Regions from separate parts of the Janthinobacterium sp. P210005 genome, predicted to be linked through region 2. Evidence: predicted binding sites of a transcription regulator. Region 2 holds the regulator's gene; the other holds the start of a gene.
The links. The regulator LexA, encoded in region 2, represses DNA repair genes until DNA is damaged. The targets are predictions, from matches to a motif close to ACTGTATNNNNATACAGT.
Positions count from the first base shown of each region.

Region 1: the regulator LexA is predicted to act here: its motif matches at 1,881-1,898, upstream of recA (recombinase RecA).

Region 1 is NZ_JAZARC010000003.1:379,301-384,166, reverse strand. Features, by position in the region: gene VPH40_RS15460 (sensor histidine kinase N-terminal domain-containing protein) at 1-1,011, opposite strand, end outside; gene VPH40_RS15455 (response regulator) at 1,014-1,748, opposite strand; gene recA (recombinase RecA) at 1,989-3,095, shown strand; gene recX (recombination regulator RecX) at 3,234-3,689, shown strand; gene VPH40_RS15440 (class I SAM-dependent methyltransferase) at 3,919-4,866, shown strand, end outside.
Region 2 is NZ_JAZARC010000001.1:2,072,129-2,076,994, reverse strand. Features, by position in the region: gene VPH40_RS09195 (cystathionine gamma-synthase family protein) at 1-529, shown strand, start outside; gene VPH40_RS09190 (tetratricopeptide repeat protein) at 609-1,382, shown strand; gene lexA (transcriptional repressor LexA) at 1,454-2,089, opposite strand; gene rpsF (30S ribosomal protein S6) at 2,365-2,754, shown strand; gene priB (primosomal replication protein N) at 2,775-3,074, shown strand; gene rpsR (30S ribosomal protein S18) at 3,100-3,390, shown strand; gene rplI (50S ribosomal protein L9) at 3,418-3,873, shown strand; gene VPH40_RS09160 (replicative DNA helicase) at 4,009-4,866, shown strand, end outside.

The DNA.
Region 1 (4,866 bases), on a different contig from region 2:
CGCCTGCGGCTGGTTTTCCGCGCGCGCCAGAGCCAGCAACTGGTTGACCAGGCGCGTGGCCGCTTCCGAACTTTTCGCCAGTTGCAGCAGCGAGCGGTGGATTTCGTCGTGGTCGGTCTGGCGCAGGGCCAGCTCGGATTGCATGCGCATGCCGGCCAGCGGCGTTTTCATCTGGTGCGCGGCATCGGCGATGAAGCGTTTCTGCATGTCGATCGACAGCGACAGCCGCGCCAGCATCTCGTTGAGCGAACCGACCAGCGGCGTGATTTCCTCGGGCACCTGGCCCGATTCGATGGGCGATAAATCGTCGGGCGGGCGGGCGCGTATGCGTTCCTGCAATTGCGCCAGCGGCGACAGGCCGCGCGCCAGGGCAAACCAGACCAGGGCCAGGATCACGGGCAGGATGATGAACTGCGGCAAAATCACGCCCTTGATGATTTCATTGGCCAGCTGGGCGCGCTTTTCCAGGGTTTCCGCCACTTGCACCAGCGCGCGGCTGGGTTCATCGTCGTTGCCGGAAGGAATGTCGAGATAGCTGAACGCCACCCGCACGGGCGTGCCGTGGATGGTGTCGTTGCGAAACAGCACCATGCCGCTGCGGTATTTGTCGGGGTCTTGCGGCGGCGGCAGATCGCGGTCGCCGTTCAGGTATTCGCCGCGCGGGCCCACCACCAGGTAATACAGGGTGTCGACATCGTCGCCGCGCAGGAAGTCGCGGCCCTTGCCGTTTTTGTCCGGCACGTGGCGCAGCATCGCGCCATCGGCTTGCTTGACCTGTTGCGTCAGCACCGTCACGCTGTCTTCCAGCGCATGGTCGAACGGTTGATTGGCGATGCTCTTGGCCACCAGATAGGTGATGGCGATGCTCATCGGCCACAGCAGCAGCAAGGGCGCCAGCATCCAGTCGAGGATTTCGCCGAACAGCGAATGCTCGATGGTGTCATCCTGCTCCGTGGTGGGCGGCTCGAACCAGTCGTCGTCTTCCGCCTCGTCCGCTGGCGCCTCGCGCACCTTCACTTGCTGGCGGGTCCGCTGGCCGGGCTTGCCGATTCGCCCGCTTCGGCGTTCAGGCGCGCCGCTTCCGAGTATTTTTCCAGGCAGTATCCGAGGCCGCGCACTGTGGCGATGCGCACGCCGCCCACTTCGATCTTCTTGCGCAAGCGGTGGACATACACTTCGATGGCGTTGTTCGACACTTCCTCGCCCCATTCGCACAGGTGGTCGACCAGTTGCTCTTTTGAAACGAGGCGGCCCGTGCGGCCCAGCAGGATTTCCAGCAAGCCCAGTTCGCGCGCCGACAGGTCGAGCATCTGGTCGTTGATGTAGGCGCTGCGCCCCACCTGGTCGTAGCTGAGGGGGCCGTGCTTGATGATGGTGGCACCGCCGCCGGCGCCGCGGCGCGTCAGGGCGCGCACTCTTGCCTCCAGTTCCGACAAGGCGAACGGCTTGGCCATATAATCGTCGGCACCGAGGTCGAGGCCATTCACGCGTTGCTCGATGGAATCGGCGGCCGTCAGGATCAGCACGGGCAGCAGCGAGGCGCGCGCGCGCAGGCGGCGCAGCACTTCCAGCCCGGACATCTTGGGCAAGCCCAGGTCGAGGATCAGCAAGTCGAATTCCTGGGTGGACAGGGCCGTATCGGCCTCTTGCCCGGTCTTGACGTAGTCGATCGCATAACCGGACTGGCGCAGCGAGCGGGTCAGGCCATCGGCCAGCACGCTGTCATCTTCGGCAAGTAAAATACGCATGGTGCACTTCCTATGCTTGCGACGGTAGAAGCTTGTATTGTGTTTCATTTTCCGCAAGGTGGCGAATTTTTGTGAAAAACAGGGTTGTATTGATCTGTTTCAAAACAAATCCACGTTCCGCTTGCATTGATCACTGTTTTTTTATACAGTACTGTCTGTGTAAAGAATTTAACCCACTGGCGCTATCGCAGGCCGACCGATTCACGTGAATCGTCGACTGTAGAACGGCTGAAAGAACATATGGACGATAAAAAAGCTGTAGTACCCGCATCGGAAAAAGCCAAGGCGCTCGCCGCCGCACTGGCGCAGATCGAGAAGCAGTTTGGCAAAGGTTCGGTCATGCGCATGGATGCCAGCGCACCGATCGAAGAAGTGCAAGTCGTGTCGACCGGTTCGCTCGGCCTCGATATCGCGCTAGGCGTAGGCGGCTTGCCGCGCGGCCGCGTGGTGGAAATCTACGGTCCGGAATCGTCGGGTAAAACCACCCTGACCCTGCAAACCATTGCTGAAATGCAAAAACTGGGCGGCACCTGCGCCTTTATCGATGCCGAGCACGCGCTCGACGTCGGTTACGCGCAAAAGCTGGGCGTGAACCTGCATGAACTGCTGATCTCGCAACCGGATACGGGCGAGCAGGCGCTGGAAATCTGCGACGCCCTCGTGCGTTCGGGCAGCGTCGATCTGGTCGTCATCGACTCCGTGGCCGCACTGACGCCACGCGCCGAGATCGAAGGCGACATGGGCGATTCCCTGCCGGGCTTGCAAGCCCGTTTGATGTCGCAAGCCCTGCGCAAGCTGACCGGCTCCATCAACCGCACGAATACCCTGGTCATCTTCATCAACCAGATCCGCATGAAGATCGGCGTGATGTTCGGCAGCCCGGAAACGACCACCGGCGGCAATGCGCTGAAATTCTACGCCTCCGTGCGCCTGGATATCCGCCGCACCGGCTCGATCAAGTCCGGCGATGAAGTGATCGGCAACGAAACCAAGGTCAAGGTCGTCAAGAACAAGATCGCGCCACCGTTCAAGGAAGCGCACTTCGACATCCTGTACGGTGCCGGCACCTCGCGCGAAGGCGAAATCCTGGACCTGGGTTCGGATGCCAAGATCGTGGAAAAATCCGGTTCGTGGTACAGCTACAACGGCGAACGCATCGGCCAGGGCAAGGACAACGCCCGCGCCTTCCTGCAAGAGCGTCCGGCGCTGGCCCGCGAGATCGAAAACAAGGTCCGCGCTTCGCTGGGCGTGCGCGAACTGCCGCCGCTGGCTGCTGAAAAGCCGGAAAAAGCGGATAAAGCTGCCGACAAGGCTGCCAAGGCTGCGGAAGCCAAGGCCGCCGAGTAAGCGACAGTGGCGGGGCCCGCCTGGCCCGCCGGCGGCAGCTTGCCGCACAAAAAAGTTCTACAATGATTGCCGCCCTGCGCCTGTGCGCCTGGCGGCAATTGTGTTTTCAGTCCGGTGTGGTAAAGATGGGATACGGGTATGGCAGGGGTACAACTAAGCCTGAAGGGCAGGGCGCTACGCTTTCTGTCGATGCGCGAACATAGCCGCATGGAATTGCGGCGCAAGCTGCAGCGCCATGCGCAGGAGGGCGACGATGTGGAAGCCTTGCTCGACAGCCTGGAGCAAGCCAACTGGCTGTCGCAGGAGCGTTTTTCCGAGTCGCTGATCCATCGCCGCTCGGCCCGTTTCGGCAATAGTCGCATCATGGCGGAATTGCAAAGCCATGGCATTGGGGGCGAGGCGTTGCAGGAACTCAAGGCGGGCCTGGCCGAAGGGGAAGTGGCGCGCGCCTGCGAAGTGTGGCGCCGCAAATTTGGCGCAGTGGCGCAGGATGCCGAGCAGCGTAACAAGCAGATGCGCTTCCTGATGCAGCGCGGCTTTTCCCAGCGCGCTGTGCAGGTGGCGTTGAAGGGACTCGAGCCCGACGAGGACTAAGGCCGTCGTGCGTGCACTGGCGCTCCCGTATGCCGCCAGACAAGGTCGCTTTGCCGCTCCTGCCGTCTGCTTTGCGCCCTGGCCATGACCCGGCCGCCGCGCCGCGCGGCCGTGAACTGCGCTTTCAAATGCCCTCTGTTCGCGCTACTGGGCGCCCGCGATATCGGGTATTCTGGCGCTCGAACCCGGTGCGCTGCGTGCACCGCCACTGATCGAGACAGGAAGCGCAATGAGCAACTGGAATGCCGGCTATATGGCCGAGGTCGCCTATACCTATGGCTATTACGAAGAATTGAATCCCCTGCGCCTGCGCCTGCCCCTGCTGGCCGCCGGCCTGGTCCTGCCTGTCAATGGCACGGCTTGCGAACTGGGCTTCGGCCAGGGCGTCAGTGCCAACTTCCATGCTGCGGCGTCCGCCACGCGCTGGTATGGCAATGATTTCAATCCGGCCCAGGCGGCCTATGCCCAGGAACTGGCCAGCGCCGCTGGCGCCGGGGCGCAGTTCACGGACGAATCGTTCGAACAGTTTTGCCGCCGCGATGATTTGCCCGATTTCGATTTCATTTGCCTGCACGGCATCTGGAGCTGGATTTCGGCGGAAAACCGTGTATTGATCGTGGACTTCCTGCAGCGCAAGCTGAAAGTGGGCGGCGTCGCCTACCTCAGCTACAACACCCAGCCTGGCTGGGCGGCCATGATGCCGATGCGCGACTTGCTGACGGAGCATAGCCGTGTCATGGGGGCGCCGGGGCAAGGCGTGCTGGCGCGTATCGACGGCGCCATCGATTTCGTCGACAGGATGATCGCCACGAAGCCGCGCTATCTCGAGGCCAATCCCCTGCTGGCCGACCGCTTCGAGAAGCTGAAATCGTTTGAACGTCATTATGTTGCACACGAGTATTTCAATGCGGACTGGCAGCCGATGGCTTTTTCCCAGGTGGCTGCCATGTTGAGTGAAGCCAAGCTGGAGTTCGCCGCTTCCGCCACCTACACCGAGCATGTCGACATGCTCAATCTGACGGCCGAGCACCAGCAATTCCTGGCCGAGATTCCTGATCCCATCTTCCGCGAAACGACGCGGGCTTTTCTGATCAACCAGCAATTTCGCAGGGATTACTGGATCAAGGGTGCACGCACGCTGACGCCGTTCGCCCAGGCCACGGCCTTGCGGGCCGTG
Region 2 (4,866 bases):
TTACAAGAAGGCGGCGCCCGCACAGTGGGGCATCGCGCAAATCCGCGCCAAGGCCTTGCGCGACTTCGGCGCCTCTTTGGGGCCGGAAGCGGCGCACCATATCGCTGTCGGGGCGGAAACCATGGCCTTGCGCATGGACCGCACCTGTTCGAACGCCCTGGCGCTGGCGACCATGCTGGCCGCCGATCCGAGAGTGGCGGCCGTGCATTACCCGGGCCTGGCGTCGCACCCGCAGCATGCGCTGGCGACGGACTTGTTCCGCAGCTATGGCTCGCTGTTCAGCTTTGAATTGAAAGATGGCATCGACTGCTTCGATTTCCTCAATCGTCTCAATCTTGCCATTCCCGCCAGTAACCTTGGCGACACGCGCACCCTCGTCATTCCCGTCGCCCACACGATTTTCTACGAGATGGGTGCCGAGCGGCGCGCCAGCATGGGCATCGCCGAGTCGCTGATCCGTGTGTCGGTGGGTATCGAGGATGAGGTGGATCTGCTGGAAGACTTCAAGCACGCATTGGAAGAAGAATAAGGTTTCACTTTTTTGAGAAAAAGATTACATTTAAGTGTAATTAAAGCATATGTGTCTTTTTCTCAATCGGAGAGTGGGAATGAAAAAAATTGTATTTAGTGTTTTTTTATTGTTTTCTTGCGCTGTCTATGCTGATGACCTGACGGATGCGAATAAATTCCTGCAATCCAAGGCTTACCCGCAAGCCTTGGATTTGTACAAGAAACTGGCTCAGGCTGGGAATGCCGAGGCTCAATTTCATTTGGGCGAGATGTATTTGTATGGTGAAGGAGTGGCTGTCGATGCCGCGCAAGCCGGACAATGGTTTGGGCAGGCATCCAAGGCGGGCAACAAGAATGCCGAAGCCGCGCTTGCCCTTATGGCTAACCGTGTCGCGCGAAAAGGTGACATTGATTACTATGTCAACTCATATGCTGGCGAGGATGTTGCCTTGAGTAAGGTCAAGTGCGTTACCCCGGTGATTCCTGCATTCTCCCAAACCAAGCGTCAAATCAGAGATGTGGCCGATAGTGTCGATGCCTGGATGGCGTGCTATAACAGCTTTGTCAGTAATTTGAATGCTTCTTTGCCGCCTGGCAAAGCCATTCCTTCTGATATTGAATCTTTGATGAATGAGCAGGAATTTGAAAAGGCCAAGCTGCGCATGGATGCCGCCTATGCGCGGGTGAGTGCCGAGGGGCGTGAGCTGGCAAAAAATATCTTGGCGCAGCGCGATGAGTGGCACTCCAAAACAGAGGCGTATCTCTTGGCGGAGAATAAAAAAATTCAGACAGAAAATGAAATGAGTGAATTGAATCGCTCACGTACCGCGAACACGCCGCAATGGGTGACCAGTCCTTTGCCAAGCAAATAAGGCAGTCTTGCCGATGTGCTCAATGGGATGGGAATTAAGCGCTCGCAGGTATGCTGCAAGCGCTTTCCCTCTTAATGCCAACTGCGCATGAGTCCGACGGCCAAACCTTCCAATGCAAATTCATCTTCCGGCGACACGGTAATCACCTTGAAGTCGGGGTTTTCCGGCAGCAATTCGATGACGGAACCCGTCTTCTTGTAGCGCTTGACGGTGACTTCGTCGCCGATGCGGGCCACGACGATCTGGCCATTCTTGGCGCTGTCGACTTTCTTGACGGCCAATAAATCGCCATCCATGATGCCGGCGTCGCGCATGGACCAGCCGCGCACCTTCAGCAGGAAGTCAGGCTTGGCCGAAAACAGGGCCGGATCGACGTTGTAGCTCGCTTCCAGGTTTTCCTGCGCCAGGATGGGCGACCCGGCCGCTACCCGGCCGATCAGGGGCAGCGACATCAGCAGCGCTGCCGGCACCTTCGACGGCAGCGCTTCGGCGGCGGCGCCGATCAGGCGGATGCCGCGCGATGTGCCCGGTGAAATCTCGATCGCGCCCTTGCGGGCCAGAGCCTGCAAATGCTCTTCGGCCGCATTGGCCGATTTGAAACCCAGTTCATTGGCGATTTCGGCACGGGTGGGAGGAAAGCCCGTGTTTTCAATCGCGTCCTTGATCAGGTTCAGGATTTGTTCTTGTCGTGCTGTCAGCTTGATCATGAGCGGTGGGTGCATACTAAAATGCTGTCTATATGAACAGTCTGTATTTTTGTACAGTATCGTTCACTATGCAAGGGGATTTCCGTGTTTTGGGCGAATTTCGCAAGAAATACTTGTCCATGGACGGAAAGCACGGCGGCGCGCGGGCTTTTCGGGCCCATGTGGAAGGAATGATTGAAACGTTTGCAAAAGGCGGTTATAATCTTCGGCTGACCTTCCCACACCCGTCTTGACGCCGGGGTGGGCGATTATCAATCCGACCTGAAGGAGTTTGCATGCGTCATTATGAAATAGTCTTTATCGTCCATCCGGACCAAAGCGAGCAAGTGCCCGCGATGATCGAACGCTACAAAGCCAGCGTAACCACCCGCGGCGGTTCGGTTCACCGCGTGGAAGATTGGGGCCGCCGTCAAATGGCTTACTCGATCCAAAAGCTGCCTAAAGCACACTACATCTGCCTGAACATCGAATGCGACAACGAGACCCTGGTCGAGTTGGAAACAGCATTCAAATTCAATGATGCCGTGTTGCGTCACCTGACCGTTAAAATGAAGAAAGCTGAAACAGCTCCTTCGCCGATGATGAAATCGGTACAACGCGAAGACGCGGCCAAAAGCCACCGCACCGAAGCACCAGCAGCCGCTCCAGCCGCAGCAGCAGCTTAATTCTTGACCAGGATCGTGCGCTGAACCAGCTACAAGTAACCGCCATCATTGCCGAGCGCGAAATATTGCGCTATACCCCGGCAGGGCTGCCGATTGTGAATGCAGTATTGCAACACAGTTCGCAGCAGATGGAAGCAGGGATTGCCCGTTTGACCGAGTTTGATGTTGCCGCGCTAGCCGCTGGCGAAATTTCAGGCAGGTTCAGTCAGGCAAGCTTGAGCGGGGTGTATCAGTTCACGGGTTTCCTGGCCAGGAAGAGCCGCAACAGCAAGAGTTTGGTGTTTCACATCATTGATTTTAGTGCAGTCAATTCTGACTAGCGCATTTTAGATACAGGAGCCTGACATGGCATTCGGTAAAAAGTTCGACAAAAATAAGCTCAAGCTTAAAGAAAAACGCAAACAGCAAAACCCGTTGTTCAAACGCAAGAAGTTCTGCCGCTTCACCGCAGCTCACGTTGAGCAAGTCGACTACAAAGACGTCGACACGCTGAAAGACTTCGTCCAAGAAAACGGCAAGATCATGCCAGCACGCCTGACCGGTACCAAAGCGCACTACCAGCGCCAAGTTGACACCGCAATCAAGCGCGCTCGCTTCCTCGCGCTGCTGCCATACACCGATCTGCACCACGCTTAATCGGTCAGATATTCCTGGAGAAGAACTATGCAAATCATTCTGTTAGAAAAAGTTGTTAACGTCGGTAACCTCGGCGAAGTCGTCAAAGTCAAAGACGGTTACGCACGTAACTTCCTGATCCCGCAACGCCTGGCACGTCGTGCTACGGCAACCGCTGTGGCTGAATTCGAAGTCAAGCGCGCCGAACTGGAAAAAGCTGCTGCCGCTAAACTGGCCGCATCGCAAGCCCAGGGCGAAAAACTGAGCGGCCTGACCGTTCAAGTTGCTCAAAAAGCTGGTGTTGATGGCCGTCTGTTCGGTTCCGTCACCAACTTCGACATCGCTGAAGCGCTGACCAAGCAAGGTTTTGCTGTTGAAAAAGCACAAATCCGCATGCCTACCGGCCCGCTGAAGATCGTTGGCGAGCACAACGTTTCGGTTGCTCTGCACACCGACGTGGTTGTGGAAGTTGTTATCGCTGTCGTTCCAGACGCGAACGCGTAATCGTCTGCGGGCCTGGCCCGCAAGCGTTGCCGCACTATGAAAAGCCGGGTTCGCCCGGCTTTTTTGTGGCCTTTTTTTCGCTCAATTTCAGCCCTTTATTTTTGCCAGCACGCCGAAGCGGGTATAATTCGCGCCATGAACGCCCCCTCTGATCCGCAACTGGATTCCCTCCGTATTCCGCCGCATTCGATCGAAGCAGAACAATCCGTTATCGGTGGTCTGCTGCGCGACAATGCCGCATATGACCGCATCGCCGACTTCATGCATGCGGAGGATTTCTATCGCTATGACCATCGCATCATCTTCGAGCAAATCGTCAAGATGGTTAACGCTTCCAAGCCAGCCGATGTCATTACTGTTTTTGAAACCCTGACCCAGCTCGGCAAGGCCGATGATGTGGGCGGACTCGCTTACCTGAACGCCATGGCGCAAAACACGCCATCGGCCGCGAACATCCGGCGCTACGCCGAGATCGTGCGCGACCGCGGCGTGTTGCGTAAACTCATTACCGTCGCCGACGACATCTCCGGCACGGCCTTCAGCCCGCAGGGCAAGGAAGTCAAGCAGATGCTTGACGAGGCCGAATCGAAGATTTTCGCCATCGCCGAAGAGGGCGCGCGCGGCGCCCAGGGCTGGACCGCCATCCAGCCCCTGCTGACGCAGGTAGTCGAACGCATCGACGAACTGTACAGCCGCGACAACCAGAGTGAAATCACGGGCGTGCCCACCGGTTTCATCGACCTCGACCGCATGACCTCCGGTCTGCAGCCGGGCGACCTAGTGATCGTGGCGGGCCGTCCGTCGATGGGCAAGACGGCGTTTTCCGTCAACATCGGCGAAAACGTGGCCATCGACAGCGGCTTGCCCGTGGCCGTGTTCTCGATGGAGATGGGCGGCGCCCAGCTGGCCATGCGTATGCTGGGCTCCGTCGGACAGCTCGACCAGCACCGCCTGCGCACGGGCCGCCTGAACGACGAAGACTGGCCGCGCCTG